Regions from separate parts of the Desulfovermiculus halophilus DSM 18834 genome, predicted to be linked through region 3. Evidence: riboswitches for the same ligand, from Rfam matches in the RefSeq annotation. Region 3 holds a riboswitch; each other region holds the start of a gene.
The links. Region 3 has a riboswitch for cobalamin ahead of cobT (nicotinate-nucleotide--dimethylbenzimidazole phosphoribosyltransferase). Riboswitches for the same ligand answer to the same signal wherever they lie in the genome.
Positions count from the first base shown of each region.

Region 1 (10,572 bases), 180 kb from region 3:
TTGGCTTACCCGTCCCAGTTTGTCAACCAAAAACCGCACAACCACCTTTCCTTCCACCCCGCGTCGCTTGGCCCGGAAAGGATAGGTGGGGTTCACCCTGCTGGCCAGCCTGGGCTGGGAATCCACTTCACTCAGGGAGTACCGCTTTTTCCCGGCCGGCTCCGGCTGAGCAGCCGTTTTCTGCTCACTGGACTCGGGCTGTGGCTCTTGCGGGGTCTTGGCTTCTGTTCGGGCCGGGGGGGTGGGCTTGCTGACAGTGATCTGTCCCAGGTCAATCTGCGGCATATCAATGTTCATCTCTGGAAGATCAGGCGGTGAGGAGGGCGAAAATCTCACTTCTTGAGGCTGGATCCTCGGCTCGGGAACCCGGCTCGGCTCTTCCGGTTCCGGGGGTTGGGGCTCCTCCTGGGCGCTTTTCTGTGCGGGATCGTCAGCCTGCATGCTGACCCGGACCGGGTCGCCGATGATGGCGGGAGGGTCAGTCTTTGCATCCCGGAGCTGGGACAAGAAGGGAATAGCCAAAAAAATCAGCAGATTCAAGCAGATGGTGACGATCATAACCAGCAGGTGTCTGCGCCACCGCGGTTTGCTGGTCAGCTCCGTTTTCTGTGGCCATGTATGTTTCATGCACGTTCATATTGTTGAGATTCATCCCGGCCGGCTTGCAGCCACTGCCACGTCCCGCACACCGGCCAAACGGCAGGCATCCAGGACCTGAATCACTGTGCCGGACCGGCTCTCTTTGTCTGCGGCAATAACCACATTCGCGCCCGGATTCTTGAGGGCAAAGCGTTCCACATGGGCCTGGACGGCCCGGACATCTATGGGCTTGCCTTCCATGTAGACCCGGTTTGCGGAGGTCACGCCGATGATCAAGGTAGTTTTCTGTTCCTCTGCGGTCTGGGCCGCAGGCCGCTTCACCTCCACCCCGGACTCTTTGACAAAACTGGTGGTGACCAGAAAAAAAATGAGCAGGATAAAGACCATATCGATCAGGGGGGCAATGTTCAGCTCTGTACTTCCCCTGGAACGCTGGCGTGTGCTCCGGATACTGCGCATGGTTTATTCCGCTGATGTTTGGCTGAGGTCCAGATGCCGGACAAGAGACAGACAGAATCGCTGCATGCGGGCCTTGATCACTTCGGCTCTCTTCTGCAGCAGACTGCCCAGCACCAGGCCTGGAACGGCCACCAAAAGTCCGGTTTGGGTTGTGATCAAGGCCTCGGAAATCCCAGCTGCCATCGGCTTTGCCTCTCCGGTGCCGAAAAGGGAGATGACCTCAAAAGTGGAGATCATTCCGCACACAGTGCCCAAAAGCCCGAGCAAAGGTGCGGCCTTGGACAGGACGAGAATGGTCTCTATATGCCGATCTATCTTCCGGGCTTCCGGCCGGACCAGCCGCTCAATGAACTCGTTTTCATCCATGCCGCGGACATCTCTGCCCATCTGCCTGGCCAAGATCAGAATATTGTTCTGCCAGGGCGCCCCAAACACGGTCCTGTCTGTACGCAACATATCCCGGACCGGCATCTCCTGACGCCTCCAGGAGGTAAAATCCAGGACTTTGAGCAGAATGAGCCACCACATCCAGACGGAGATCGCGAGCAGAGGCGGCATCACACCGCCACCGCTGTCCAAAAAGGACCAAGCCTGAATAAGCAGATTCTCGGGCATAGGACATTATTTGAGGTTCTTCGACGTAGCCTGTGGATTTTTGGAGTTTGCCATCGCTATCTGTGTGCCCACTTTCGGCCCGGTATTTTCTAAGCCCCGCCAAAGGGGGATCCCTGCCCCCTCCAGGCACTCACATGATGGACATTGCTTTCAGATGGACTGAGCATATCATGCATGTGAGTGCCTGGTTTCCCCCTTTTGGCGGGACCAAGAAAATGTGCGGGCCTGCCGCTCAAGGCACACAGAAGAGACGGCAAACTCTTGTATATGCAATTCCACTTTCTGTGTCGAAGAGCCTTATTTGACTGATTCTGGGTTTTCCTGGTCCAGCCCGGCGTTTTTATCTTTACCCTCCTGGTCCTGCCTGCTCAGCACCAGCAGGGAAAAGGCCGCGCCTTTCTCCTCTATCTCTCCGATAATCTTGTCCACCCGCCGATCCAGAAGATGATGCAGAAACATGATGGGCACGGCCACCCCCAGACCGATCTGGGTTGTGATCAAGGCCTCGGAGATTCCTCCGGCCATAACTTTCGGCTCTCCGGTGCCAAAGACGGTTATGGCCTGAAAGGTGGAAATCATCCCGGTCACCGTGCCCAGCAGACCGAGCAGAGGGGCAATGGCGGCCAGTACATTCAAGGTGGGCAAGAAACGCTCCAACCGCGGCAATTGGCTCAGGACTCCTTCCTGAAGGGCGTTTTCCACGACCTGTCGGCTTTCTCCAACATGTTCAAGGGCCTTGCCTATCACTCGGCACAATGGGGAACGCCGGTTCTGGACGCACACCTCACGGCACTGGCTCCAGGCATTCTTTTCCGCCAGCTCGGTTATCTGCTCCATGATCCGGTCGGAATTGGAACGGATCCGAATCATGAATATCAGACGCTCCGCAACCAGGATCAGGGCCAGCCCGGCTATTGCGAACAAAGGCCAGACCAGGAAGCCACCGGCCCGAACCCATTCCCCCCAGGTCTGTTCTCGAGACATCTGGGCGAAAACAGCGCCGTTGCTGATATCCAAAGGGACGGTCTCCTGTTCTGCGGCGATATATGCCCGCAGATTCCGTTCGCTCCACCAGGACAGCTCTCCTCCGGCGGCCACAAGTTCCCGACCTTCGGGGCCGGCCCTTAAGTAACCGGCGTCCTCATCTGTCTGGTACAAAGCACTCAAACCGCCGATGCGGACCAAGGTTCCGGCCTGCTCTGTGCCCCCGGAATCAATAAATGATTCGGAGAAGCGGGTGATGTTCCCGCTTTGCTTCATGAGGTCAAAACTGCTCTCAACCACCGAGCGGATCTCGTCCATCCCGGGCAGCTCCTGCCGCTGGGTGATCTCTGCCAGGTCCGTCCGCTGCTCGGGCATCAGAGGCCCCAGGGGGCTTTTGGTCAAAACCTGCCCCAGGTTCTTGGCCGCAGTCACCAGACTGCCCTGAACCTCCTCCACCTCTTCCCGCTCGGACTGGAGCTTGTTCTTCAGTGCAGCTTCTTCCTTTTCGAGCGCGCTGAAAGCATCCTTCTTGTCTTCCAGGGCAGCCCGAAGATCTGCAACCGAAGATTTCAGTTCTGCATGTGCGGCCTGAAGGTCTTTCTTATCTTTCTGCAACAAGGCCCTGGTTGCAGCAGCCTCATCCCGAATATCTCCAGTCCGCTGCTCGATAATCTGTTCCACCTCCGAGGAACCGGGCTGAACTGCCCAGACTGGCCCTCCCCAGGAGAGAACAATGCAAAACGTCAGCACAACACCCAGCATGCCTTGTGTACCGGCTCGTACGATCATTTTATTCCTCGGGCTTTCCCACCGGGAGCGTTACCAACTCAGCCGCCCGACGCTCCCGGATGATGTCCACGGTTTTCCGCAGCTCTCTAGCCGTGTCCTGGGATAACTGCGCCCAGCCCTGGGCCCGCGCATCCCACATTCCGGCTGTATTCCCATCCCGGGTGACATAAAACAGCCCCACCCGGCCGATACGCACCACTTGAGCCTGGGTGCTCACTCCCTGCACCTCGAGTTTTCTGTCCTGCACATCCACCGAAGTCCCGTATTGAGCCTCCACAGTCAAGGCTTCCAGAACACGGCGCAGACGCTCGCCCAGGCTGACCCCGTGTTCAGTTAAAGACTGCTGCATAAACCTCACCCGGTCCTCTCGTTCCTGGGGCAGGAAGGGAAGGTCGTTCTCAACGAACTGTTCCAGCCTGGCGACAACCTCGGAAAGATAGGGCTCCAGCTCCATACGCAGGCTTTTGGCCACCTCCTCCTGGTCTTCAAGGCGCTTAACAGCCTGTCTTTTCTGCTCAATGTAGGCGGCATACTGCGTATTCTGCAGCTCCAGCCATTTCTTCTCTGTCTGCAGAGACAGGATCTCTTGAACCAGGGCCCGCTTTTCCTCGCTCCAGGCTTGGACTTCTTTCTGCACGGCCTGCTGCTTCTGCAGGGCCTCTTGCATGGATGCGTCCGTTTCCTGGGCCTGAACAGGAGAAAAGCTGGCCAGTGCGCAGCAAAGTGCTGCTCCCACTCCACATACACATAAAGGACCCCAAATCCCCATTTCATCCCGGCCGCCAGGGATTAAGGTGCTCAGGGCCATACGATGGATGCAATTTCTGACCATCTTGATCAACATTGTCGCCGCGTTTGTCATCTCCAGTCCTACGAGTGATGATCCCGGTTTTGGTTTACTCCAGCTCTTTCCCCGGTCTCTGCATCTGAACCCATCCTGGGCCGACCGGAGCTTGAATCCGCCATGCGTATCTTGTGTTGGGACTCCAGAATCCGATTCACCGTCTGCAGGCAGGCCGCAGCCCGGGAAGCAGTCTCTTCCACCTTTGCCGCCAGGGCAAAGGCCTCCTTTGCCGTTTGCCAGTCCTGCTTCTGCCAGGCGGCATACCCGGCCAGCATCCAGGCTTCTCCCCGCACCTCGGGATAGGCCTTTGCCGCCGCAGTCGCCGCCTCTCTGCTGTGCGCATAGCGCTGATGGCTATACAGCATCTGGGCCTTCTCCAGGAGCCAGCCGGGCCTGCGCTCCCTGGCCAGGGCCTTGTCCATCCACTCCACAGCCGCATCGGTCCGCAGGGCCTGGGCATAGAGCCGGCCCATCCGCCAGCAGAGCTCCGGTTCCGGGGATTCCCCCATCCCCTTGCGCATGGCCCTGACTGCCATCATGGGCACGCCGGCGGAAGCGTACATGGACGCCACATCTCTCCATTTTTTAGCCCCCGCATGCCCAATATCATAGGCCAGCTCCAATGCTGAGGCCGCTCCTAGCAGATCACCCTGTTCAGAGCGGATATGGGCCAGCATCCGCCATAGATCTGCATTGCCCGGACGGTCATGGAGCAGATTCCGCAACTGGTTTTCCGCCTGTCTCCATTGCCTGTCCTGGATCAGGGAATAGACGAGGAGCTCCACCCACTCCATCTTGGGCTCTGCTCTCCGGGCGATCAACTGCTGGATGACCTTTGCGGCCCGGGAGTAGTGCTTGGTTTGAAACCAAGCTGCACCGGCCTGGTACAAAAGCTCCGCATCCCCGCCCTGGGCCTGGGCCCGCTCAAAAAGGCGGGCCGCCTGGGTCATGCGCCCGGCCTGCTGGCTTGTCACTGCGTAGTTGCGCAGAATGAGCTCGTTTTCCGGATACAGCTTTGCCGCCCGGGCATAGGTTGCCAGGGTTTTGCTCTCCTGCCCCAATCCGCTGTGGGCTTGGGCTTGAAGGACAAACAGGGTGGCCGCAGGGGACTCGTTCTCGGAGATATAGGAGCTGAGGACATCGAGACACGCCTCGTAATCCTCGTTTTCCAGCTCCTTATGTGCCCTGTAGGCCAAGCGGTGCTCGCGGGGGGAGTCGAACTCCGCAGCATATGCCGGGGCTGCATCCAAACCAGTACACAAAACACTGATACCAATCAGGGCAAGCAGCCAGTATGTGAGGCGCAAAAAAATCATGCCGTCCTCGTAACACGTTTTTTCATCCCGTATGCATTTCAAGACTTAGGTACTCCTGTTTGACTATCTTGTCAAAATCCGACCCAGAACAGGATCACTATCCCGGGCTTGCCCGGCAGCAGCGGACCAGACTCTGTGCTGCCCGGGGACAGGAGGCAAAGTGCAGGTGGACGTACGAGGCCAGAACGTTGCCCGCTGCATAGCCTTCCAGGGTCTCGGCGCCTCCTTTTCGCCCCCGCAGGCAATACACCCGCTCGACCTCGGCCTGCGCTTCGAGTATGGACGAATAGTGGAACTCATGCCCCCGGAGTATGGTGCCGGCCGGACCGAGCAAGGAGTCCCGGCGCAGCTGTACTTCCCGGTAGCCCAGGGCCCGCAGGCGAGCATTCATCCGGGCCCGGAAGGGGAACAGACCAAGCATGGGATGCGTGTGTCCCTGCACATCCTCCAGGCTCTGCATGCAGTACATGAATCCGCCGCATTCCGCATATACCGCCCCGCCTCGGGCTGTAAAGCGTTTGAGCTCCTCCCGCATGCTCCTGTTTGCTGCCAGCTTGTCGGCATACAGCTCCGGATATCCCCCGCCAAGATATATGCCCTGTACATTGTCCGGAAGATGTGCATCGCTGAGAGGAGAAAAAGGGACCAGCTCGGCTCCGGCCTGTTCCAAGAGCCGCAGGTTCTCCGGATAATAGAAGCAAAAGGCCCGGTCCCGGGCCAGACCAATCCGCACCTTGGGATGAAAATCTGTTTTCGCTCCCTGCCAACTGTCCTCCGACTTTCCTCCTCCACTCCCCGCCCTTCGACTTCTGACCTCCGTTTTCTCATCTCCAGCCTCTGACCTCTGTCTTCTGATCTCTGATCTCTGACTTCTGACCTCTGACTTCTGACCTCGGCCCTCTGTCTTCTGACCTCTGTCTTCTGTCCTCCGACCTCTGACCTCTGTCTTATGTCCTCTGTCCTCTGACTTCTGACCTCCGACATCCGACTTCTGATCTCTGACCTCTGATCTCTGTCCTCTGATCTCTGAATTCTGACCTCTGACATCCGACATCCGACTTCTGACGTCTGACCTCTGTCTTCTGACCTCTGTCTTCTGTCCTCTGTCCTCTAATCTCCGGCCTCCGGTCATGTTCAAAAGACTGTCCACATGCACATGATCTTCAATCCATTGAATAAGAGCAGGGAGAACGTCCCCGTCATCTGCCATATCATCGGCCGTGTACAGCCCCAGGTGCCTGGAGGGCATAGCCAAATCCTCCTGACGGGGCAGACAGCCCAGGCAGGACGGGGATCCGGCGGCCACCAGAGCTTCTTGCAGAATCCGGGCATGTCCCGGACTGCCCACCCGGTTGCACAGCACTCCGGCAAAGGAGAGAACCGGGTCAAAACCAGTATATCCCTGGACCAGAGCGGCCACCGAACGGGCCATGGACCGGGCGTCCACAACCAGCAGTACCGGCAGGCCAAGCCATTTGGCCATCTGGGCCGTGGACCCCACGTCATCGGTTGCAGAAAAACCGTCAAATAGGCCCATGACCCCCTCTCCGACCAGGACATCCGCGTCTTCCTGCATTCGGACGAATATCTCCTGGTTGGTCCTTTGATCCAGGATCCAGCCGTCAAGATTATGCGAGGCCCGGCCGGTGATCCGGGCATGGTGCCCGGGATCGATGAAGTCCGGACCGATCTTAAACGGCTGGACCCGATAGCCGCGCGCCCGCAGTGCGGCCATCAGGCCTAAGGTGACTGTGGTCTTCCCGCATCCGCTGTGGGTCCCTGCAACAATGAAAGCTGGTATTTTCATGAGGCATCCAATCTGTCATCTCTGAATTTGTAAAATCCGTACCGGTAATGGACGGACGCATTGCCGCCACTGCCTAACCTATGATTTGACCGTTGTCACCCGAAATACGCGGGACATGGAGATGAGTAATGCAAGACCATATAATCCCTGGAGAGGTGCGTTGACAGACAATTCAGCTTAAGGTATACACCAAAAAATAGCTTGGGTGCTTACTGCCTGAATATTTCTATGCTAGAAGATTCAGGCAACAGGCTGAAAAGGGAACCCTGTGCAAGTCAGGGACGGGCCCGCCGCTGTATCCGGGGACGAACGCCGCATGAAGCCACTTTCAGAACTATTCTGAGGGGAAGGCGCGGCTGGAGGATGATCCGGGAGTCAGAAAACCTGCCTAAGCGAATGTCAGAACGTCGATTCCCGTGGCTGGAATCCGTTCCAAGTCGTTTCCGGTGGATAAAAAGGGAAATCCCTGGATCGAAGTGATTCGATCCAGGGATTTTTTTTGCCTTTTCCCCATCGGCTTCACCCTGAAACTGGGAACAGAGATATCTCTCGGTGTCCTGTTCCAGCTAAGAAGGAAGGGTTCTTCGACGTAGCCTGTGGATTTTTGGAGTTTGCCGTCTCTTCTGTGTGCCCACTTTCGGCCCGGTATTTTCTAAGCCCCGCCAAAGGGGGAGCCCTGCCCCCTCCCGGCTACTCACGTGCAGTTCACTACTTTCTGTTTGAGTGAGCGTATCATACACGTGAGTGCCGGGTGGCGGGACCAAGAAAATGTGCGGGCCTGCCGCTCACGGCACACAGAAGAGACGGCAAACTCTTTATAGATGCAATTCCACTTTCTGTGTCGAAGAGCCGAAGTAAGACTTACCTATGAAGGAGGTTCGTATGCCAAAAACAAAAACGGTTTTTCAGCTAGTGATTCTGGTATCCCTGTGCTTGTTTCTGTCTCCCGGAGCATGGGCCCATGGCCATGCGCATGGACACAAAAAACCAGACAAAAGAGGTATCCTGCTCGTCGCCTTTGGCTCCAGTTATCCCCAGGCCCAAGCTTCCTTTGAAAATATCGAGGCCAGAGTCAAAAAGGCCTTTCCTCAGGTCCCTGTCCGCTGGGCCTACACGTCCAGGATCATCCGGCACAAGCTGAACGAAAAAGGAAAACACTACGACTCGACAGCAATGGCCCTGGCCAAGATGATGGATGAGGGCTTTACGCATGTGGCCGTTCAATCCCTGCATACCATCCCCGGAGCCGAGTTTCACGACCTAAGGTCCATCGTTACCGGTTTCGAGTCCATGTCCTGCGGCTTTGAAAAAATCCTGCTCGGATATCCCCTCCTGTCCGCCCCGCAGGATCTTGTCGCCGTCAGGGATGCCATGCTGAACACTATCCCGGAGGAAAGGAAGGCTGGTGAGGCCGTGATCTTCATGGGACACGGGACCCACCATCCCAGCAATGCCTTTTACCAGGCTATGGCCCATTCGTTTCAGCAAGAAGACCCCAATGTGTATGTGGGCACAGTGGAAGGCTCGCCTTCCCTGGAGGATATTCTGGACCGGATTGAGGACAAGGGCACAGATACGGCCTATCTCATGCCCTTTATGTCTGTGGCCGGCGATCATGTGCGCAATGACATGGCTGGACCCGGTGCCGATTCCTGGAAATCCATCCTGGCTGATAAAGGGATCAGGACCGAAGCCGTGCTCAAGGGAACGGCTGAATACAATACTATCGCTGATATATGGCTTGATCATCTCCAGGATGTCTTTTCACACCTCTAAACAGAACCAGCTGCCATGAAACAAGCGTTTACCCTGGCCCTTCTCTTGCTGGGGCTCATGGCCCTGGTCCTGGCCTCAGCCTGTCTGGGCTCCATGGACATACCGATCCAGGACGTGCTGGGGATTCTGGCCTCGCCCCCCTGGGATGCAGCCTCTTCCCGGTCCGGACAGCCGGACGTCCAGGCCGTAATCATCTGGGACGTCCGGCTGCCCCGGATCCTGACTGCTGCCGCGGTGGGGGCCGGCCTGGCCTCTTCCGGGGCCGTTTTCCAGGGAATCCTGCTCAATCCCCTGGCCGAGCCGTACACCCTGGGCGTATCAGCTGGAGCGGCCTTCGGCGCCTCCCTGGTCCTGCTCTTTGGCATCGATTTTTTGGGCTTTTGGTCCCTGCCCCTGATGGCCTTTGCCGGGGCCGGGCTGACCATGGTTCTGGTCCTTGTGCTTTCCCAAACCGCCGGGGGCTTTTCCTCCACCAATCTCATCCTCTCCGGGGTCATTGTCACCTCCATCCTGTCCGCTGGGATGAGCTTTCTCAAGTATCTGGCCCAGGAAGACGTGGCGGTGATCATCTTCTGGCTCCTGGGCAGCTTTGCCTCCAGCACCTGGTCCGAGCTCTGGCTGGTCTGCGCCTTTTTGGGCCTGACCCTGATCGTATTTATGTGTGCAGCCAGGGACCTGAATCTTCTCTGCCTGGGGGGACGGGTGGCCAGGTCCATGGGAGTGGATTCCTCCAGAACCAGGCTGTTTCTTCTTCTGGCCGGATCCTTTTTGGCCGCCGTCTGCGTTTCGGTTTCCGGAATTATCGGTTTTGTCGGTCTGGTGGTCCCGCATATGATGCGCCTTCTCACCGGTCCGGACCATCGTCTGCTTTTGCCGGCTTCTGTCCTGGCCGGAGCCCTGCTCCTTCTGACTGCGGACACCATCACCCGCTCTCTTCTGCCCCAGGAGGTGCCCATCGGGGTGCTTACCGCCCTGCTGGGCGGGCCGTTTTTTTTCGTCATCTTTCGCAGCCGGAGAATGCGGGTAGAATGATGAGCACAAATCTTTATGGCTGACGAACTACAAACAGCAGCAATGGGCTCCTCAGGTCATATCTTTGCAGAGGCATGCGGAAAAGCTCTTCGTGTATCTGAGGCAATGCATACGGCCCTCTTTCAGCTGGACAGGGTCGGCTTTGCCTATGCCCAGCAGCCGGTGCTCGAGGATATCACCCTGAGCCTGCATTCCGGCTGCTTCTACGGCCTGTTGGGCCCCAATGGAAGCGGCAAGACCACGCTCCTTGATCTCCTGTTCGGGCATAAGCGGCCGACCCAGGGAAGAATCACATTTCAGGGCCAAGACATCCGGCATTCTTCCCAAAGGGAACTGGCTCGGCATATAGC
Region 1 is NZ_KK211185.1:216,102-226,673, reverse strand. It holds gene N902_RS18980 (energy transducer TonB) at 1-627, opposite strand, end outside; gene N902_RS0115340 (ExbD/TolR family protein) at 649-1,059, opposite strand; gene N902_RS0115335 (MotA/TolQ/ExbB proton channel family protein) at 1,063-1,674, opposite strand; gene N902_RS20430 (MotA/TolQ/ExbB proton channel family protein) at 1,972-3,447, opposite strand; gene N902_RS18365 (DUF3450 domain-containing protein) at 3,449-4,183, opposite strand; gene N902_RS0115320 (tetratricopeptide repeat protein) at 4,318-5,607, opposite strand; gene N902_RS18975 (cobyrinic acid a,c-diamide synthase CobB) at 5,705-7,414, opposite strand; cobalamin riboswitch at 7,608-7,820, shown strand; gene N902_RS0115305 (sirohydrochlorin cobaltochelatase) at 8,297-9,190, shown strand; gene N902_RS0115300 (FecCD family ABC transporter permease) at 9,206-10,222, shown strand; gene N902_RS0115295 (ABC transporter ATP-binding protein) at 10,328-10,572, shown strand, end outside.
Region 1: it holds a riboswitch for cobalamin, as region 3 does, so the genes downstream of both, N902_RS0115305 (sirohydrochlorin cobaltochelatase) here and cobT (nicotinate-nucleotide--dimethylbenzimidazole phosphoribosyltransferase) in region 3, are expected to answer to the same signal.

Region 2 (10,572 bases), on a different contig from region 3:
CGCCCTTAAGCCGCTGGTCTGTGTAGTTGATCGCTCCGCTCTGCCAGCCCAGAAAGTCCTGTTTTGTATAGTTGACGAAGGCCCAGTGCACGCCTTTGTAGCTGTCCGCATAGTTGGCCAGCAGACTCCAGCTGAAGCCCGAGCTTTGCCCAGTGCTCCCGCTGACAATTCCCAGGGAAAGGGCCTTCTGGGGGTTTTCGCCCCAAATCTGCAGGCTCAGCCCCTCGATCATCGTACCCCGGTCATGGACGGCGATGTCCGGGGTCAAGCTGGCCTGAAAGGCCCTGGTCTCGGCTGAGGCTGTTGAAGCAAGACCCAGCACCGCCATGAGTACAACCAGCACCGCACAAGCGCATCCTTTCTGAAATCCTGACATACGCACTTCCTCCTGTGGTTTGTTTGATCAGAGCTTCTTCCCTCACAGCCTAGCTACTGAAGAATCTATCAGCAGATCACTTTGGAATCCAGGCCCGAACCCGCGTTGGATTCTCTTCCACCCAGCCGGCGGCACTTGCATACGGATCCCCGCTTTCCTGGATCATCTGCATAACCCGGTGAATATCGTCCGGACTCCAGCTGAATCTATCCAGGAAGCGGTAGACCCTGGGCATATCCTTGAGCAGCCCCCTTCTGACCACGGAATGAATGGCCTCCGGTCCTCCATAGACCGCTCTGGGATCCCGCAGATACTTCAGATCCCACCTGGCAAACTTCCAGTGGGGCGTCCAGCCGGTGACCACCACCCACTCATGGTTTGCGATTTTCTCCTCCAGGGTCCTGGTCATCGCCGCCCCGCTGCCTGAGACCAGCTCCATGCCTTCTATGCCGTATTCTGCAAGCGCCTTTCTGGTCAGCCGCATGATACCTGCGCCTGGATCGATGCCCACGATCTTCCCGCCGAATCGCAGGGCATGCTCCTGCAGTTGATCTATGGAGCTGATGCTCACATATTCCGGGACAACCAGCCCCACCCTGGTCCCCCGCAGATTGGGCCCCAGATCAAGGACATGGGAACCCACCTTGCCGTAGTAGTTCTGGTGCAGGCTGGGCAGCCAGGCACAGACAAAGCCGTCGATATCCCTGCTGGCTGTGGCCAGCCAGACCTCCTCCGCCTGCAGGGGGACCAGAATGCACCTTCGGCCCATCTCTTGCTCCAGGACAGCCTTGACCACATTGGAAGCGGCAATGGCATCGGACCATTTCACATACCCGATCCGCACTGCTTGTCCTTCTGCTGCCCCATTGTCCGTAAGGCACACCAGCATTGCAGCGCAGATCAGAATGCCGGCTAAGGTCTGCACAGTGCTTCGCATCAGCTTTCCCTCCCAAACGGGTTATGCTCTTCAACCCAGAAGCGGAGCTTTCCACAGAATGGAGAGCGGATTTCAAAACCCACAGGCTGGGCCAGGATCCGCAATGTTGAGATCTAGGACGCGGCAATTGAGCCGTGAATGCCCAGGAACTTCTCATTGCCCCTAATCATCTTCTGTACAGCCTCAATATATTGTCTGCCCACCTGGGAATAGTTTTCCAGCCCCTCGGCCATAAGCTGGGCATCCGGATCCTTGCCGGCCAGACGCATCCGGTACCTGAGCTTCCGCAGCTCCTCATAGGCTGGATTGGAGTTCAGGTTGTGGATATAGCTCTGCACAGACTCCGAGACATCCTCGAAGGACTGGACCTCGTAGTTCGCACCCTGGGGCCGTCTTCTGGGGACCAGACCGCACCCCTGGCTGAAGCACCATTGTCCGAACAGATTGTTCCCTTTGCGGGCAAAGTAGGATGTCCCCCAGCCGGACTCCTTGGCTGCCTGAACCAGCGCCAGGGGGACCGGGACCTTATCCACATGCATCAGCAGCTGCCTGAAAAACCTCTTGCCATCTGCATGCTCTGCATCCACCCGGTACTTCCGGGCCAGGGCATTCAGCTTTGCCCGCCTCTTTGCGGACAGCTCTTTCCCCTGCTCAAAGCGTTTCCAGCCGGCCAGCACGACAATCCGCTCCTTGAGCACTTTCCGGTTTTCGGCCCGCACAATGGGCCGCAGGAAATCAAAAAAATGCTGTTTTTTCTTCTCTACATCCCTGTATTTCGAGAAATCCGGCAGCTCCGTGTCCAGCTGATCCGGGACAGAGGGCAGGGCGCAAGAGCTGTCTTGGACTTGCTCCGAACTTGAGCCCGGCGGCGGCTGATCGTTGGTCTCCGGCTTTTCACCATCCAGACCTGGAAGCTGAACCTGTCCGATAAGCTGGTCTGGTTCTGCACCAGGAGATTCTCTATCCTGCTGACAGGAAAACAGCAGCACCGTCGCACACAAAATGAACGCTGCAAGACGGCTCATCTTCTTGGGCATATCGTCTCCTCAACCAGCTGATGCAGGCCTATCCCTTTCCCAGCCAGGTGGTGCACTCATCCACCTCCACTCGGGGAGTGACCAGCTGATTGGCCGGAAACTCCCAGTCCGGATAGCCCAGGGCGATGGAGATGATGATCCGCTTATCCCGGCTGATGCCGGTGTGCTCCCGCAGCATGTCCGGATACATCACCCCCTGATCCTCGATGCAGGTGCCCAGGCCCAAGTCCACAGCCGCCAGGCAGATATTCTGCATCACCGCCCCGATGTCCAGTAGCGGCCCATCTCCCTGGAGCACGCTGTCCACACAGAGAAGAACAGCCACCGGGGCGTCGAAGAACCGGAACCCCCGTTCAGTCCAGGCCTGGCGCTTGTCCGTATCCTCTCTGGCGATATCCATCAGCCGAAACAGCTCCTTGGCCAGATCCACCTGCCGCTTCCGAAAGATACTGTCCTTGGGCCAGCCCACGGCAGAATGGTCCGGGTTGCTCTGGGCCTGCTCCCGGACCAGACGGACATTCTCTTTCTTGATTCGTTCCAGAACATCCCCGGTGAGGACCACAAACTCCCAGGGCTGTGTATTCATGGCCGAAGGAGCCCGGCAGGCCAGCTCCAGGATCGCGGCCACTTGCTCCCGGGGGACCGGATCGGATGTGAACTTTCTAATGCTCATTCGGGACCGGATTGCTCTGCTCAGCTCCATGTACACCTCCAGGAAAACAGAGACTGGGGACATGCCCTCCCCGGATCAGGACACCGGGGGAGGAATAAACCAGGACCGCACCGGCAAGCCCTGCTTGGTTAAACGATTGGGCTCATTTTCGGCCACGATACGTCTTTTTTGCCTGTCCATCAATGAAGATTGAGCATCCTGAATGAGGCATGGGGAATGCAGAGCCCTCTTCAGCCCTCCACTATGCACATTGACAAAGCAATGCGCATCTTGTATGTGCTTTCCAGCATCTGCTGGTCCACAGAGCGGATGCATTGCTGTGGTGCCCCGGGGGCTTAAAAGACAAGCCGGTGCAAATCCGGCACGGACCCGCCGCTGTAAGTGGGGACGAAAGCCGCATGCATCCACTGTAGCGTAAGCCGCCTTGGTCAAGCGCTATGGGAAGGGGCGGTGAGTAGGACGATCCGCGAGTCAGAAGACCTGCCATAAGCAATACGCGCAAAACTTGGAGGAAAAGGCAAATCCCCAAGCTGATTATTATGTATCAGCTTGGGGATTTTTTTTCGGCTCTTCGACACAGAAAGTGGAATTGCATACATAAGAGTTTGCCGTCTCTTCTGTGTGCCGTAAGCGGCAGGCCCGCACATTTTCTTGGTCCCGCCAAAAGGAGGAAACCCGAAAAATCCACATTCAAGGCCGATGAACCATTGTCTTGACCTACGTTTGGATATCCGCGGAATCATTTATCCGGCTGTCAATGATGGACACCTCAAACCACCAGGAGAGCTTATGAAGATCAAAACCGGCTGCATCATGTTTTTGGCCTGCTGCGCCCTGTATGCCTGCGCATCCCAGGCATGGGCCTACAACCAGAATCCAAACCTCGATATCGGGAGCACCAATATCATGGGGGCGGTCATAGCCCCGCCCGGCCTGCATCTGCTCAACTACATGGCCTATTACACCGCCGACGATCTCAAGGACAGTGAAGGCAACAACCTTCCCGGGGACAATGAGCTCGATGTCATGGTCTACACCCCTCAGCTCATCTACAGTCCTGACCTTGATTTGCCCCGGGATTTGCGGGTGGGCCTCTCGGCCATGCTTCCCCTGCAGGACATCCATATGGATTCGAGCATCGGCCTGCAGGAAAACCGGAATATCCTTGGGGACCTGGCGATTGGCCCCTTTATCGGCAGCGCCATCCCCCTGAGGGAAGGGTTTACTTTGCACTGGTTCTTTGAGCTGGACACCTATCTGCCCATTGGGGACTACGACTCAGACAAGGCCTTGAACCCCTCCGCAAACTACATAACCTTGACCCCATTTCTGTCCCTGACCCTGCAGATGCCCAATGATTTTGCTCTCAGCACGCGCCAGTTCTTTTCCTATAATTTTGAGAACAATGACTTCGTGCATCAAGGTGTTAAAGGCGATCTTCAGGCCGGTCCCCTGTATCATTTTAACTACTCCATAAGTAAGGCCCTGCCTGTGATTGATCCCCAATTCCGGATTGCCCTCGTCGGTTACTACCTGGAGCAGCTATCCAACGATGAGTTCGAGGGCCGGGACATCCCCGGATCCAAGGAAAGGGTCTTTGGGATAGGGCCGGGTATCAGCTGGGTGCACAAGGGCGTATTCCTTGGGCTCAAGTCCCATTTTGAAACCAGCGCTGAAAATCGCCCCCAGGGGATAAAGACCTTTTTCCAGATTCGATTCTCATTTTGACCGACAGCCGGACAAAACAGCTCAAGACCGCAGCTTCCGGCTCAGGCACATAGTGAACAGGACCATCCGCACCGGTTTGCCCGTCTGTTGTGCCAGCGTGTCGTTCTGTGCCCGCACAACAGACGGCAAACTCCAAAAATCCATAGGTTACGGCGAAGAACCTTTTTATGGCTCTTCGACCCAGAAAGTGGAATTGCCTCCATAAGAGTTTGCCGTCTCTTCTGGGTGCCGTGAGCGGCAGGCCCGCACATTTTCTTGGTCCCGCCAAAAGGGGGAAACCCGGCACTCACGTGCATGATGAGCTTTCGTCACACAGAAAGCAGTGACCTGCACGTGAGTAGCCGGGAGGGGGCAGGGATCCCCCTTGGGCGGGGCTTAGAAAATACCGGGCCGAAAGTGGGCACACAGAAGAGATGGCAAACTCCAAAAATCCACAGGCTACGTCGACGAACCTTTTTATTCATCCCTCTACCCGCCCTTGCAGGCGAAGAAAGTTCTTGCCCAGAACAGATTCCTTCACTTCAGGAGCAGCATCCAGGTTCCGGATCTTGCTCAGCTCACTACCCGGAGAGCCGAAAGGAAAGTCAGAGCCGAAGAGCAGCTTGTCAGGACCATACCGCCGGATATACTCCGCAATGGTCTGCTCTGAGGCCAGGGCCGAATCCGCCCACACATTGTCCAGGTCCCATATCCCGGCCCGGGCCAGGGCATGGAATCCGCCGTTTAAAAGGCCCAGATGAGGAATGATTACCGGCACCCCCGCCGCCAGCTCCCGAATGAAGTACAGCGTATTCTCAAGCTCCTCCTCCAGGACCACAGGCAAGCTTCGGTCTCTGATTACCTCCAGGGCCCGGCGGCATCTTGGATCCTGGTAGGCGTACTCCGGCTCATCCGGATGCCGGTGCCATTTGATCCCCCGGTGCCTGGGGGTGAGCTGTTCAACGGCAAAATCATTCCAGATGAAGAAGTAGGGATACACAGTCAGATCCTGCGGATCCAGGGTCAGCAGATAGGCATTGCTGGCCTTTCTTCTGGACCTCCACTCAGGGCTGTCCGCAAAAAAGGGATCGGAGCGGTCGTAGATTTCGTCAACCGGGGAAAAAAGGGCCGCGCCCTGAATGCCGGTGCCGGCAAGCTCCCGGAGGTAGTCCTCAATGGCCTGGGGCGGGCATTGGTCCAGGCATCCGCAGTGGGCATGAGCGTCTATTACGGCTGGGGTCGGCATGTCTTCCTCCCGAATCCGGGCTGCCGTAGAACGGCTACAGCAGGCTTTTTACAAGGTTCTCCCTGCTCCATTCGCCTCTGGAGATGTATTCGACAAACCGTTTTTTGGGAAAGATTGTGCGGGCAATTTGCCTGCTTGGCCACCCCTGTTCATGCAGCTGTCTGGCCTTGTCCTGGATGTGCAGCAAATATTCCAGCTTTTGGACTAAAAGTCTTTTCCCCTCGCGCTGCGGCCCGGCGTGACTGCAAAAAAGGGTGTCAAAATCCAGACCAGCCATGACTTGCAGGGTCTGGATCAACCCGGACATATCTTCTTCATATAAGCTGAGTTCAGGCCTGGAGCGAACAAAGACATCCCCGCTGAACAGCCAGCCACAATTTGGCTCCCAAAACACGACATGATCCTGGGTATGCCCGGGCGCAGGGATGACCTGAAACCGATACCGTCCGGTGCTGATGGACTGGGAAAGGGGATGGGCCGTAAAAGCAGGTCGTTTGCCCCAGAAGAGTCGTCTGTATACAGGCAGCCGGGCCGGCTTGTCAGCCAGATGTTTGAACCGGGAGGGCATATGGACAGGCGCGTGTTTTTCGTTCTGCACACAGGCCGCGAGCCCGGAATGATCTTCGTGGTAGTGGGTCAGGGCCACCTGCTGAATGTGCAGCTTGCGATACAGGGGGATGAGATCCCGGCCCAGGGAGTATGGGCCGGCGTCAATCAACAAACCGTCCAGCCAGTAGGTCCAAACCGGTAGAGAGGTCCCGAACACAGACGCCTTGCTGCTCAGGCAGCCGACATCCTCTTCAAAGCTCAAATGGGTCATAAACGTGCTGCCGGATGATTACGCCGATTTCTGAAGAGATGCGCATCCCCCAGAAGTGAGCGCATTTTCCACACCTCACCCCACCCATCCGCATCCCCGCTCCCCAGCCCGTCCGTTCACCAGTGACCGCAGTCCGAATCCACCGCCTTGATCAGTCCAATGTTCAATATTGGCCCATATCCTGGCCTTTGGCAAGAGTGGCAGCTCCACTCCAGAAGCGGGAATGACTGAAAAGAAAATAGGCTCTTCGACACAGGAAATGAAATTGCATACATAAGAGTTTGCCGTCTTCCCACATCGCGCTTGACCCGAAATGGGTAAGATCTCCATTGACATTCTTCCCTTTGTATGTCCTTCTTGTTGGTAAAGTGGGGTTGTGTAAAGCATTAAGCCTGTCTGTTCGTTGTGTTCTGCCGCCCTTGCCTCTGCCTTTTCAAGCAGCAGTCATATGGGCAACCTCAATTCTCTCATCACAATTTTCACCGGAGGTCATATTATGCGTAAAAGATTGCATCTCAGCCCTTTCGGCGCAATCGCTATTCTCAGCGCTCTCTTGCTGGCCACAGCCGGATTCACCCCTGCGGCGAAGGCCCAGTCCGACAGTCAGGACAAGGTGTGCAAGCAGTACGAGTTTGCAATGGGGCTGCGGTATCAGCAGAAATCCGCTGAAATCGACGCCCTGCAGCATCAGGCATTCAATCTCGCGCGCATGAAGCTAGACAGCAAGATCGCCGCCCATGACGGCGATGAGAAGCTCGCGATCGTTACCGACGTGGACGAAACACTCATCGACAACAGCCCGCTTCTGGTCCGCGATATGCGCAACTGCCATACCTTTACGACCTGGGACACCTGGGGGCATTGGGAGCGCGAAGGGGTGCCCACGCTCAATCCGGGAGCCAAAGCGTTCCTGGACCACGTGGACCGCAAGGGTGTGGCCATCTTCTATGTCTCGAACCGCTTCGGAGCGAACAAGCCGGATACGATCCGGACCCTCCAAGACCTGGGACTGCCGCAGGTATCCAAGGACAGCGTGATGCTTTGGAGCGAGGGGAATCCGAAGACGAAGCGGCGGGCCAAGGTTCGCGAAAACCATAAGATCGTGCTGCTGCTCGGGGACACGCTGGCCGATTTCTCGGGTATGTTCGAAGGGTCTCTGCAGGAACAGTGCACGGCGGTGCAAGAGAATGCGGCCAAATTCGGGACTGACTGGATCGTCTTCCCGAACGCCACTTACGGAGACTGGACCGAAGCCGAGCTGGAAGGATGGGACGCCCCGATGAAGATCGCTGAGTAGGAACTGAAAACGTCCCGACGCTGTGCAGCGGTGCGCAGCACAAAGGCCCGGACATGCATCGCATGCCCGGGCCTTTGACGGAAACGGCATGGGCGCATATCTTTCCTTGCAGGGTTAATCCATACTTCAAAAGGAAGCAATTTGCCATTTATGCTCCTTTGTGTTTCGTCTGGTCCAGGGCTTTTTGCCAAAATGTAGCAGGACGCAACCACTAAAGGAGCTATCATGCGAATTCCCCAAATCCTGGCCAACCGAAACGGGAAACCTACCCTGTCCTTTGAGTTCTTTCGCCCCAAAACCGAGAAGGCGGCCCAGAACTTTGAGGCCACCATGGACACCCTGGGCGAATCCAATCCGGATTATGTAACCGTAACCTTTGGGGCCGGCGGCTCCTCCCGCGAGGGGTCCTTCGAGCTGGTGGACAAGCTGAAGAACAAACGCGGATATGAGGTCGTGGCCTATATCGCCGGAGTGGGCCTGGGTCCGCAGGATCTGACCTCGATTCTGGACAGGTACATGGACCTGGGGGTGGAAAACATCTTTGCCATCCGCGGGGACGAACCCAAGGGGGACGCGGCCTTTCAGCCCGATCCCCAAGCCCTGCCCCATGCCTCGGACTTGATTTCCTTTATCAAGGATCGGTATGACGTATCAGTGGGGGCCGCCGGGTACCCTGAGGGTCATCTGGAGGCCGAGAGCCTGGACACGGACATCGACTACGTCAAGCTGAAGCAGGATTGCGGGGCACAATACATTGTGGCCCAGTTCTTTTACACCAATCAGGACTTTTACAACTTTGTCCAGCGCTGCCGGGACAAGGGGGTGAGTGTTCCCATCCTGCCCGGGATCATGCCCATCTACAGCCACGGGATGATCAAAGCCCTGTCCCAGGTCTGCGGAGCAGCCATCCCCCAGGAAATGCAGCAGGCATTGTCCGAGATCCCTGAAGAGGACAAGGAGGCGGTGGTTGAATACGGCATCGACTATGCCACCAGACAGTGCGAAGACCTCCTGAAAAACAAAGTGACCGGACTGCATTTCTATACCATGAACCGGGCCAAATCCGTGGACGCTGTGGTCAAGAATCTGCGGCGTCAGGGACTTTTGTAAACCGCAGCTAAACAGCCGCTCATGGACTGCAGGCTGACCCAGGGGAGCACAATGCCCCTTGCATTTGCTCCCCTGGGTGCCATTGGCCAACGTACCGGATCAAGGCTCAATGGTTGGAAAGGCCTTCATCCAAGGATGAGAACCTTCTCCACCTTCATTGCGTACGCATCCTGTTTTCGGCTCTTCGACACAGAAAGTACAATTGCCTACATAAGAGTTTGCCGTCTCTTTTGTGTGCCGTGAACGGCAGGCCCGCACATTTTCTTGGTCCCGCCACCCGGCACTCACGTGTATGATACGCTCACTCAAACAGAGAGCAGTGACCTGCACGTGAGGAGCCGGGAGGGGGCAGGGATCCCCCTTTGGCGGGGCTTAGAAAATACCGGGCCGAAAGTGGGCACACAGAAGAGACGGCAAACTCCAAAAATCCGCAGGCTACGTCGAAGAACCCTGTTTTCTATGTTATGAGACTGGCCATCATTTCCGATATCCACGGCAACCTGGAGGCCTTCCGCCAGGTCCTGAAGGACATCTCCTGGCAAAACGTTGACGGATGCTACTTCCTGGGAGATGCCATAAGCTATGGGCCTGAACCCGATGGCTGCGTCCGGCTTTTGCAGAAGGAAAACATCCCGTGCATTCTGGGCAATCACGAGCTGGCCCTGATCCGGCCCGAAGCCAAGGCCTATTTCAACCGGACCACCAGGGACCATTTTGCCCAAACCGAGGCCCTGCTTTCCGAGCATTCCCGGAAATTCATCTCCACCTGGCCGGTGGCCCGGCAGGAACACGACATGCTCCTGGTCCACGGCTGTCCGCCTGATTCCGTGACCACGTACCTCTTTGAGCTCGACGAGCATGGGCTCTTTCAGGTCTTGCGGGATATGAACACGAGAACAGCCTTTGTGGGCCACACCCATGAGCTCCGCATGATCCAAAGCAATGGCCAAGACCTGCTTCAGCAAGACATGTCTGAAGGCACATATCCCCTGTCCGCAGACAAGGCCCTGATCAATGTCGGAAGTGTCGGACAACCCAGAGACGGTGACAACCGGGCCAAGTATGTGCTCTGGGACCCGGTCAAGAGGTGGGTAGAGGTTCGCTGTGTGCCCTATGACATTGCCCAAACTGCTCAAAAGATTCTGGACCTGGGCTTTCCCAGATTCTACGCCGACCGGCTGTGGTGATCCATGCGCTTTATAGGCAAATACAGAATACTGGGGCTCTTGGGCCGCGGAGGCATGGCCCGGGTTTATAAGGTCCTTGACCCTGAAAACGATCAGCTCTTGTCCCTGAAGCTCCTGTGGCCCCAGCCGATCTTGAGCAGCCAGCTGGGCCAGGAAGAAATCCAGCGGCGATTCCTGGCCGA
Region 2 is NZ_JIAK01000021.1:5,791-16,362, reverse strand. It holds gene N902_RS0110550 (LA_2272 family surface repeat-containing protein) at 1-376, opposite strand, end outside; gene N902_RS0110545 (glycine betaine ABC transporter substrate-binding protein) at 453-1,313, opposite strand; gene N902_RS17445 (glucosaminidase domain-containing protein) at 1,427-2,350, opposite strand; gene N902_RS0110535 (nitroreductase) at 2,379-3,023, opposite strand; gene N902_RS20010 (hypothetical protein) at 3,016-3,216, shown strand; cobalamin riboswitch at 3,327-3,526, shown strand; gene N902_RS0110525 (SphA family protein) at 3,813-4,751, shown strand; gene N902_RS17440 (amidohydrolase family protein) at 5,212-5,976, opposite strand; gene N902_RS0110515 (MBL fold metallo-hydrolase) at 6,011-6,796, opposite strand; gene N902_RS17435 (5'-nucleotidase, lipoprotein e(P4) family) at 7,245-8,093, shown strand; gene N902_RS0110505 (methylenetetrahydrofolate reductase) at 8,319-9,203, shown strand; gene N902_RS0110500 (metallophosphoesterase family protein) at 9,668-10,390, shown strand; gene N902_RS0110495 (protein kinase domain-containing protein) at 10,394-10,572, shown strand, end outside.
Region 2: it holds a riboswitch for cobalamin, as region 3 does, so the genes downstream of both, N902_RS0110525 (SphA family protein) here and cobT (nicotinate-nucleotide--dimethylbenzimidazole phosphoribosyltransferase) in region 3, are expected to answer to the same signal.

Region 3 (10,572 bases):
ATAATCATTCGCCCTCTTTCGGTCGTGCGGGGACGCGATGTGGGCCAAAGGCAACACCCCCCGTAGCCCCCCTCAAGGGGGGACGGAGAGAAGGAAGACAGAGGTCAGAAGTCAGAAGTCAGAGGACAGAGATCAGAGGTCAGAGGCCAGAGATCAGAGGTCAGAAGACAGAGGTCAGAGATCAGAGGTCAGAAGCCAGAGGACAGAGGACAGAGGAAAACGGGAGTCTCTGTGGAATGTTGCTCCGATCTGGGGGGTCATGCTGTAGCCCTCTTTCGGCCGTGCGGGGCCGCGATGCGGGCCAAAGGCAACACCCCCCGCAGCCCCCTTCAAGGGGGGACGGAGAGAAAAAAGACAGAAGACAGAGGACAGAGGACAGAAGACAGAGGTCAGAGATCAGAAGTCAGAGGCCAAAGGTTAAAGGACTGAAAAATCAGTATGTTATAGATTCAAGCGTGGATCGTCCTGGCTATTAATCGTCTTTTTGCAGTTCCGTCGACAAAAACACAGCGAGGGGTTCGCTGAAAAAGGAGATACATGCTGTCCATCCTGCCGATGCACAATCCGATTCAGAACTATGCCTGGGGATCGCGGGAGAAGCTGGCCACGTTTTTGGGATATTCGACCCCGCCCGCAGATCCTCTGGCTGAACTGTGGATGGGTGCCCATCCCAGCGCCCCGTCGCAGGTCTATACTCAGGGACGGTGGGTCCAGCTGGATGAGCTTATTCAGCAGAGTCCGGACCGGCTGCTGGGGAAGAAGAATACGGAACGATTCGGTCCCCATCTGCCCTTTCTGTTCAAGGTTCTGGCCGTGGATCGCCCCTTGTCCCTGCAGGTCCATCCCAACGCCAAACAGGCCTGGGCCGGATATCAAAAGGAAGAGGCCCTGGCCGTTGCACCCGCTTCGGCGGAGCGGAGCTACAAGGACCCCAATCCAAAACCGGAATGCATCTGTGCCCTGGAACCGTTCTGGGGGTTGAACGGATTCCGCCCCCCGGAGGAGATCGAGCGATGGTTTGCCTGGCTGGCTCCTAAGGCCCTAAGGCCAGAGCTGGATATACTGGACAGGGAAGAAGGCCCGGAGGCTTTGTCCGGGATGCTGGAATCACTGCTGCATATGGAACCAAGGCGGAGGGTGGAGGTCCTGGAGCATGCGCGATCCAGGGTCGAAGAGGAGTCCGAACTTAACAGACAGGATCCCAGATACTGGATGGCCGTTCTGCTTGCCGAGCATCCCGGGGACATCGGCGCACTAGCCCCGGTCTTCCTCCAGTTGATGCATCTCTCTCCGGGGCAGGCAGCGTTTTTGCCCCCCGGCCGCCTGCATGCCTATCTGTCCGGCCTGGGCCTGGAGATCATGGCCAATTCGGACAATGTGCTCCGGGCCGGGCTGACCTCCAAGCATATAGACGTCCAGGAGCTGTTAAAGACCATGGATTTTGACCGCCCGGAGCAGGGAGCTCTGGAGCCCGTGCCCGGCGGCGGGGGATGGTTTGCCTACCCGTCATTCACCGAGGAGTTCGTTCTCTCCGGGTTTGAGCTCGGCCCGGGCTGCCCCCGGTTTGAAGCGTCTTTGACCGGGATCTCCATTTTACTCTGCGTGCAGGGAGAGCTGGAGATTTCCGACCAGCAGAGCGGAGAGGGGATCAGGCTGGTCCAGGGGCAGTCGGTGTGCATTCCGGGCTGTGTTCAGAGCTGGACGGCTTCCGGCCGGGGGCGGGCCTATGTGGCCGAAACCGGGGTCAACCTCGGATCATCTTTTCCGGATCGATGAGGATAGAACTTATGCAAGGTCCCATCAACAAGGATGCGTATATGCAGGAAATCCTGGCCCTGGCTCAGGAATACCAGGACGTTCCCTCCTACCACACAGTCAAAAAGATATCGGATCTGGCTGCGGCCATCATCTACGACTACACGGTCTATGGGCGGCCGGAAGAGTACAGCAAGCATTCCTGGCGGGACGATTCAGCCCGGGACGAGTAAGGACGCCACTGCTGTCGGAAAAGAAAAAAGGTTCTTCGCTGTAGCCTGTGGATTTTTGGAGCTCGCCATCTCTTCTGTGTGCACTGAGTGGCAGGTTCGCACATATCCGTTTGAAGAGGCAGAATGTGTGTGATTACAGCTCCAGGAGCCGCCAGGCCTGGAGGATGAGGGAGAGGGCGAATCCCCACAGGGCCAGGCCCAGAATGCGCATGGTCCAGGCATAGATGCGGCCTTGGACCAAGAAGCGGGCGGACCCGGCGATCCAGGCCACAAGCATCTTGGCCCCCACCAGGCAGATATAGAACCCGGACAGAAAGAATGCGGCCCGGAGCAGGGGGTGGCTGTCCGCCCCGGAGAGCAGGGGAGCGCCGACGGTGAACCAGAACAGATAGGGGTGGGGGTTGAGGTAGTTGGTCAGTACGCCCTTGAGCAGGGACTGGGGATTGGTCTGGTCCGGGTGCAGGACGTCTCCGGTGACCTGCAGGGTCTCATACCCCAGGTACAAGAGATACAGGGCCCCGAGAAGGGAAAGCCCGGCCAGGACCGGCTGCATATCCCGGATATGGATGGAAAGGACAACGGCTGCGCAGATGATGGGCGGGTCGGTGAGCAGGGGAGCCAGGGCCACCTTGCAGCCTTCCCGGATGCGATAGCGCAGGGTATGGGACAGGACCAGGGTGAGCATCGGGCCCGGGGCCAGCCCTGCGGTCAGGCCGAGAAGGGCGCCGGAGAGAAGGGAACTCGCGGGGGTGGAGAAAAGAGGCATGGGTTCATCTCTGGGCCGGCAGGGGCAGTTCAGGTCCTGGGGGCGTATTCGGCTATAAAGGCCCTGATCTTTTCGGTAGCCTGTTCCGGGGCCTCCAGGTGGGGAGCGTGCCCGCAGTCCGCGATCCAGCAGGGCAGGGCAGGGCCGGAGGTATTGCAAACGATGCTGTCCACCTGCTTAGCTGTTCCGAAGACGTCGTCGACTCCCTGCATGACCAGGGCCGGACTGGATACCCCGACCAGCTCCCGCTCAATGTTCCAGCCCGCGAACTCTGAAGACAGCCAGGTCTCAGTCCAGGCGTAGAAGACGTCATCTGTTTTCTCTTTATGATACTTGGCCAGCTTGTGCGGCCAGTCGGTGCGCTGGTAGCGGGTCTTGGCCTGGGCTATGCCCTGCACGGTTTCCGGCTCCACGAAAACATGTGCGGCGATGGTGGTCAGGCAGCAAACCCTCTCCGGGAAGGCCGAGGCAAAGAGCAGGGCGATGCTGCCCCCGTCGCTGTGCCCGATGAGGATGGCCCGGCTGATTCCCAGGGCCTGGAGCAGGGCCGGGAAATAGGTATAGGCTTCTGTGTGCAGATAGTCCGGAGTCCTGGGACGGACAAAAGGGGATGACCGTCCGTATCCCTGACGGTCGTAGGCGAGCCCGGGACGTCCGGTCGCTGCGCACAGGGCAGGGGGAAAGTCCTTCCACATCTCCACGCATCCCAGACCTTCGTGGAGGAAGATCAAAGGCGCGGAGGTACTCAGGTCAGTCTCTTGCCGCCGGGCGAAGCTGAAATGCCGGACCCGCAGCGTGGCGTCCAGGACCGGGATCATCTGATCGTGGGTCTCGATCCCGCATTCGGGCTGCCAGTCATCACTGGGGTGCATCCCCGCTTTCCTCCAGCCACTTGGACAGAATGTCGATAATCTGCCTGGCCTGCTTCTGATTGGAGATGTTGAACTTGGTTTGTGGCCGGAACTGGCCGCCGATCTTGCGGTAGCGGCGGATCATGTATTTTTCCGGGCCAAAGTCGTTCGTCTTGGGGTCAAGCTGGCGGTAGCGGAAGAGAATAGTGGTCCAGGCCCCTTTGGTCAGGATCTCCTTGTCCAGTTCCTGGACCAGGACCTGCCCGTCTTCTTCGTAGCTTATGGTAATGTCTTCAATCTTTTCAGCCATGAAATTCCCGTGAGTTGCCCGTGTTATGCGGATGCTGACTTCAGAGACCGTGATTTAGGATGCAACCATACCCAAGACCGGGGTGATGGTCAAAAACCGTTTTCAAAAGGATGCGTCCTGATGATTTGGCAAGCTGTTTGCATACTGTGCGGACGGGAACCTCCGATATAAGAGTGTCCAGGAAACCATGCAAACCAATAAGGAGGCAGAAAGATGGTACGCAGGGTGTTTTTGGCTGTTGTGGTGTCTGTTTTCGTCCTCTCCTCTCCCGGCATGGCGAAGCAGAATACCCTGTTTATCAGCGGTGGCGGCTCCTGGGACGCGGATGGAACCGTCCGTTTCAGTTATGTCCGGGATGTGGATTGGCAGTTCTGGTCTTCGTCCTTGGGACATTTTACGCCCAGTGTTGAGGTTGGGGCAGGATGGTGGTTTTCATCTGCCAAAACAGGTGTTCATGCCGATGTCACCCCCATGTTCAGATACGTCTTTCATACCGGCCGGGACGTGGTCCCCTTTGTGGAAGGAGGCGCCGGGGCCTCGTACATCAGCTACGAGCAGTTCGGGGGTCAAGATCTGGGCTCCCATTTTCAGTTCCGGGACGTGGCCGGAGTTGGGGTGGCCTTCGGCCCTGATGCCCAGTACTCCATGCATGCCAGATATGAGCACTACTCCAATGCAGATTTGGCTGATGAAAACGACGGCCTGGACTTCTGGGTCCTGGGCTTCGGGATGTCCTTTTAGGCCGAGGGGGATCAGAAGGACCAGGTCAGGGTCAAGGAGCCTATAACCTGGGGATCGTCCTGGCTCTCGAACTCCTTGGTCCGCAGCATGTGCCGGTAGGTAACTTTCAGCCGCTCAAAGGTCAGGGCCAGTCCTGCGGAGACCTGGGCCACCAAGGGATGCTTGTCCACACTGTGGCTGTCCTTCCAGGTGTTGCCGTCCAGAAAGATGTTCCGGGCCACAGCCTGGACCTGGGCGGCGGCGAACAGGTGCAGGCCGAACCGTCCCCAAGGGGTCAGCTGTGGCCCGGAGGGCTCTGGGACGCTGACCCCGGCTCCGGGCCGGATAACGTCCGATCCAAAGTCCCGGGGCAGCCTGTAGCCGAAGCGGAATTCAGCCCCGGCGTTGGCCGCAGTGAGTACATTGCCCACCGTGGTCCCGGCGAAGGGGATGAGGTCGGCTCCCAGGCAGCAGTCTGCGGTATGCTCCCAGGCCCGCCATTTTCGCTGCCAGGACAGGCGGATAGCCGGCTCGTCCCGGAGCTGGTTGTCCCAGCCCTCGGCCTGTTGCAGGTCGCGGAGCTGGTGGACCGTGTTTTGGGCTTCTTCTCCCAGAGCGGATGGGCCGATCATCCCGGCTACCAGCTCGATGGTGTCCAGCTGGGTGGCTGTCTTGCTGTGCAGGGCCAGGCCTGCATACAGAAAGCCGGCATAGGGCCGGTCGTCCACGAGCAGGGCGGGGGTGGAAATGTCGGAGGGGGTGTAGATCTGCTGCCCGAGGATGAGCCCGACGTTGTGCATGCTGTCCGGATCGTTGACAAAAGGGGCCATACGGATCAGAGGCAGGCTCCATTCCGGGAGGCGGACATCCTTGCTGTATTCTTCCAAGTCTTTGGACAGCCAGGTCAGCTGCACGGCGTTGGTGTAGTACTTGTCCGTATTCCCGAAGAGGTCGTTTTCAAAAAAGACCTGCAGGGTCTGATACTTTGAGGCGTCGTCTGCCAGGGCGGAGGATGGAAGGCCAAGGGCCGCGAGAAGCATCCAGAGAATGAGGGCGATTCGGGCAGTCCAGTTCACTGATGATCCCCGAGGGTGAAAAGTTGGGGCTCGATCCGTTCGCTTTTGCACATCGGGCAGCGGCTGGGGCGGGTCATACGGGTTCGCTTGCCAAACTCATGCCCGCAGGCCCTGCAGCTGGCCGGGATAATGATTAGCCGCCTGCCTTGGGAGCGCAGGGTCTTGGCCACATGTTCCATGTGGGCCGGTAGGTCCTTTTCCGAGACACCGAGTTCTACGGAGAGATCCCGGAAGCTCACGGGGCCCTGCGCAGATTCCAGGCTGGAGATAATTGCTTGTCTGAGGGTGTCCCGTGCGGTCATGAGGTCACTGCTGTCTGGATGTATCCAAGCTATACGGCCGATGTCGCGCTTCTCCGGCACGGCAAGCAAGGATTAGGACTGCTTGGTCTTGGTCCTGCTTTTAGGCGTTTTTTTCTCTTCCGTTTCCCCGGATGGCTCCTGTGCTGTCGCCTCGGGGGCATCTTCCCTGGCGTTATCCAGATCCTGCTTGATCTGTCTGCGCTCTTCCTTGGTTTTGGGAACCAGCTTGAGTTGAGGCACGAGAACTTTGGTCACAGGATAGACCTCCTCAACATCCTTGAGCAGATCCTGGTCCGGATTCTTCTCGTCTAAATCGTCAACCATGTGCAGGCTGCCGTCCAGCTTTTTGAGGATATACATTTTTTTTCTCCTTTGGGGGTGAAGACCAATTACCACCCGGGTCAAGAACGGTGAGGTGAAAAGCATTCTGCGGTCGGTTGCACTCAGCTCCGGACAAGGAAACCTGGGGCATCGCGGACAGGCCAGAAACGGGGCATAGCGGTTGTATACCGGGCAGTAGAAGCTCCTGTTGTAGATGCTTGCCGGATCGTCTTCCGCATAGTCGAAGATCTTGTCATTCGTCATTGAGCCGCTTTTCCCGAGCTGCCGGAGTACACAAGCTGGGTTCTTCGACGCAGCCTGTGGCTTAGTGACGTTGCCATCTCATATGTGTGAAATCTCACTTCCAGCGTCCAGGAGCCAAAAATTGGCCAGGGCTGCTGTGGTGCTCAGCTGCGTGGTGGTTATCCGTCCTGGGCGATGTCACAGACCTGCCCGCGGGTTATCCGGGCCAGATCGTCAAGGTGCATGGGGACTCCGGAGGCATCGGTCCCGGCTGCGGGGTAGATCAGCTGGTAATTTCCAAGCCGCTGGTCGATGAAAATCTGTAGGCCGTTTACCCCGAAGGGACAGACTCCGCCGATGCGGAAACCGGTCTGCTCCAATGTTTCTTCCGGGGTGGCCATGCGGTGCTTGACCCCGGTAATGGTTTTGAATTTTCCGGAGGCCAGCTTTCGGTCTCCAGGCAGAACAGCCATGCGAAAGCAGCCGTCCTTGCCGGCCAAAAGGATGGATTTTGCTATTTGGGCCACTTGGACCCCGATTCGATCCGCCGCCATCTGTGAGGTGGGCGTGCTGCCGGGGTCAAACTCCAGGGCCTTCAGGCCGTTGTGGTCCAGAATTTCCTGTACTGCGGATGGAATCATGGAGGTCCTCATGTATGAAAATAATGCTCTAACAACCTGTTTTTTAAAAGCATTTTTGTATATTTCGTTAGCGCAAGCGTGCCTGCGCCTTGGCAGGCATGTGGGTTAGTAGCTTTCTGTGTCGGAGAGCCGAATATATGTAACACGTTGGAATGTCGACGAAGATTAAATACAGAACAGGCCCGGTGTCAAGCAGTCGGCGCATAAACGCGGGATTTGATGTGAATCAAGTCGAACAGGTGCAGCCGGACAAATACATTTGGGTCAATCCGAGGCTTGCACACCGATCAATTCTTCTATATGCTAAAAACCTGTAGCTCAGGTTCTACCTGTGAAGAGGCCTTAAGGAGTTTGCCCCTCCTCTCCTTAAGGCCTTTTTTTGTCTCCATTTATCCCCACATCGGCTTGATCCGAACTCCGAGATCCTGAACATGAGCAGGGACCAGGCTGGCGCAATAGGTACAGGCCGAGCAGCACAGTCCGCAGTCCATGGTTCGTTTTCCGAAGTCGGAGGGAAGATCTTGGTTAGCCACATAGAACCTGTGGGCCAAGAGCTCCAGGGTGTCCATCAGCTCCAAAAGATTCCCGGCATAGGCCCCCTTCAGGTAGATGCTGAGGACTTTACGCATCACCCCGGCCCCTCTGGTTCGTCCTCCCAGCTTGATGGTCTGAATCCATGGGCTGTAGGCAGCAGCGTCTTCAGGGCGGATGAAGGGAGAGCGCAGAATCAGAGACGGATCGCGGGCAAAGGCCCGGGCACATCCCAGGGAGGTGTTCAGGTCGAGGGTCCGCTCCAGGGCCGGGTCCATGCGGCCCAGGGAGATTGCGGCGTCGTGGGACAGCTTGAACGGACAATGGGGCAGACAGCCCTCGTTGGCCAAAAGCCCAAGGCGCATGCCTGGCCACAGTCTGGCGCAGCTGGAGCTGATCTCCCGCAGCCGGGACAAGTCCCGGTTTAGGCTTCGGTCCAGGATCAGCTTGCCAGGGGACATGAATGCCGTGTGAGTGATGAGTTCCAGGTGCTGGTTGATCCGGGGCAGGGAGTCCAGCATGGCGTTCACTCCGGGCACGGCCTGCAGATGGGAGCACAGATCCGGCGCACGGTCGGAGAGGGCCTGAAGGAGATAGGGATCCACATATACGATTCCGTCCAGGCATCCGGCCCGGTGCAGGGCCGCAAGGGGCTCCAGGGCGGAGTCCACCCATCCGGGATCCAGAAGACTGGAAGGATTCTGAAAGCGGCTGTTGAGCAGGGCAAACTTGGGCGTGTCCCGTATGGTTCGCAGGTGCCGGATCATATCCTGCAGAGAATGGGGGGCTACCCCGGCCCGGGCGTCAAGCAGGCGGTCTGTGTGCAGGCTGAAATAGACCCCATCCAGCCGGGAGGAGTTCTGAGCCAAAAAATCGGCGTAGTCCGCCTGGGGAAGAAAGGGGACTTCGAATCTGAGCTGATCGCTGCGCATGCCTCCTCTCTATCAGAGGCGGCGGTGGAGGACCAGAGGGAGCTAAACGAAGTTCCCGGTGTCTAACGGATCGTATTTGTGGTTCTTCGACGTAGCCTGTGGATTTTTGGAGTTTGCCCTCTCTTCTGTGTGCCCACTTTCGGCCCGGTATTTTCTAAGTCCCGCCAAAGGGGGATCCCTGCCCCCTCCAGGCACTCACATGATGGACATTGCCTCCAGATGGACTGAGCATATCATGCATGTGAGTGCCTGGTTTCCCCCTTTTGGCGGGACCAAGAAAATGTGCGGGCCTGCCGCTCAAGGCACACAGAAGAGACAGCAAATTTTTATGCATGCAAGGCCCCTGAACTTTGGGAAGGGGGGCTGAGCGATTACAACGGTTCACTCCCTTGATGGCATGTGCGGGGTTGGGCCGGATCTTGACAAGTGCGGGAAGGGAGACATATCTTCGTTTCGTCTGTCAACAGACCCGGCATGGTGCCCGTCACGGGCAAAGAGGGAAACCGGTGCAAATCCGGTACGGACCCGCCGCTGTTACCGGGGACAAAGGCTGCAGGACGGCCACTGACCCCCTCACTCACTTGAAGCCGTTTTTCTGGAATGTTTCCAGACCAAATGACTTCAAGTGATTGAGGGGGATGGGAAGGCGCAGCCGGAGGAGGATCCGGAAGTCAGAAGACCTGCCCTGCCGGACGGGCTGATGGGGAGAAGGCAAATCCTCAAGCATTGTCTATCAATAGCTTGGGGATTTTTTTTATCCCCAAGCAAGCCACGGGAGGTACACAATGAATAGGTTGACCGAGTATGCCCAATCCATCCCCCGCCCGGATGCGGACCTTTTTCAGGCCGCACTGGATCGTCTCAACCAGCAGGTCCGGCCCCGGGGAAGCCTGGGCAAGCTGGAGGGTACTTCCGCCCGGTTGGCGGGTATCAAAAGGACCCTGGACGTTCGTTTGCAGAACAAGGTTATCGTTACCTGTGCCGGAGACCATGGGGTGGTGGAGGAAGGAGTGAGCCTGTATCCTCAGGAAGTCACCCCTCAGATGGTTCATGCCTTTGTCAGCGACGGGGCCTCGATCAATGTCTTGGCCCGTCATGCCGGAGCCAGGGTGAAGGTGGCCGATCTGGGGGTCAATTATGACTTTGCCCCTGATCTGCCCATTCTGCACGCGAAAGTCCGCAAGGGAACCCGAAACATGGCCCGCGGACCGGCAATGAGCAGGGAGGAGGCAGAACAGAGCATATGGGCCGGGATCGAGATCGTGGACCAGCTGGTGCGGGAAGGTCTGGACCTGCTGGGTACCGGAGACATGGGCATTGGGAATACCACCCCCTCGACAGCGGTTATAGCTGCCTTTTCCGGTCTCCCGGTTTCCAAGCTCACCGGCCGGGGGACCGGGCTGGATGATACGCGGCTGAGGCACAAAATCCAGGTCATCGAACGGGCCCTGGAGGTCAACCGGCCGGATCCCAGGGATCCCATCGACGTCTTGGCCAAGGTTGGCGGCCTGGAGATCGGGGGCCTGGCCGGCCTGGTCATCGGGGCAGCGGCCCACGAAGTGCCTGTGGTCTGCGATGGGCTGATCGCTACGGCTGGGGCCATGATCGGGTGCGAGATCGCGCAGCAGGCCAGGGACTATCTGTTTCCCAGTCACCGTTCAGTGGAGCAGGGCCATGCCTATATGCATGAGCGGCTGGGGCTGGATCCCCTGCTGGATCTGGAGTTCCGCTTGGGGGAAGGAACTGGAGCTGCGGTGGCTATGGAGCTTTTGGACGCATCCACCCGCATCCTGGCTGAGATCAAGACCTTTGCCGAGCTGGACGTGACCCAGGCCCAGGACTAATTTTTTTCGGTTCTTGGACGTAGCCTGTGGATTTGTGGAGTTTGCCG
Region 3 is NZ_KK211185.1:33,944-44,515, forward strand. It holds gene manA (mannose-6-phosphate isomerase, class I) at 538-1,776, shown strand; gene N902_RS0114525 (hypothetical protein) at 1,788-1,988, shown strand; gene N902_RS0114530 (LysE family transporter) at 2,122-2,754, opposite strand; gene N902_RS18180 (alpha/beta fold hydrolase) at 2,784-3,626, opposite strand; gene N902_RS0114540 (hypothetical protein) at 3,613-3,915, opposite strand; gene N902_RS18955 (acyloxyacyl hydrolase) at 4,129-4,656, shown strand; gene N902_RS0114550 (lipid A deacylase LpxR family protein) at 4,668-5,711, opposite strand; gene N902_RS0114555 (transcriptional regulator) at 5,708-6,013, opposite strand; gene N902_RS18190 (hypothetical protein) at 6,086-6,598, opposite strand; gene N902_RS0114565 (YbaK/EbsC family protein) at 6,757-7,218, opposite strand; gene N902_RS0114575 (hypothetical protein) at 7,608-8,681, opposite strand; cobalamin riboswitch at 9,140-9,383, shown strand; gene cobT (nicotinate-nucleotide--dimethylbenzimidazole phosphoribosyltransferase) at 9,467-10,525, shown strand.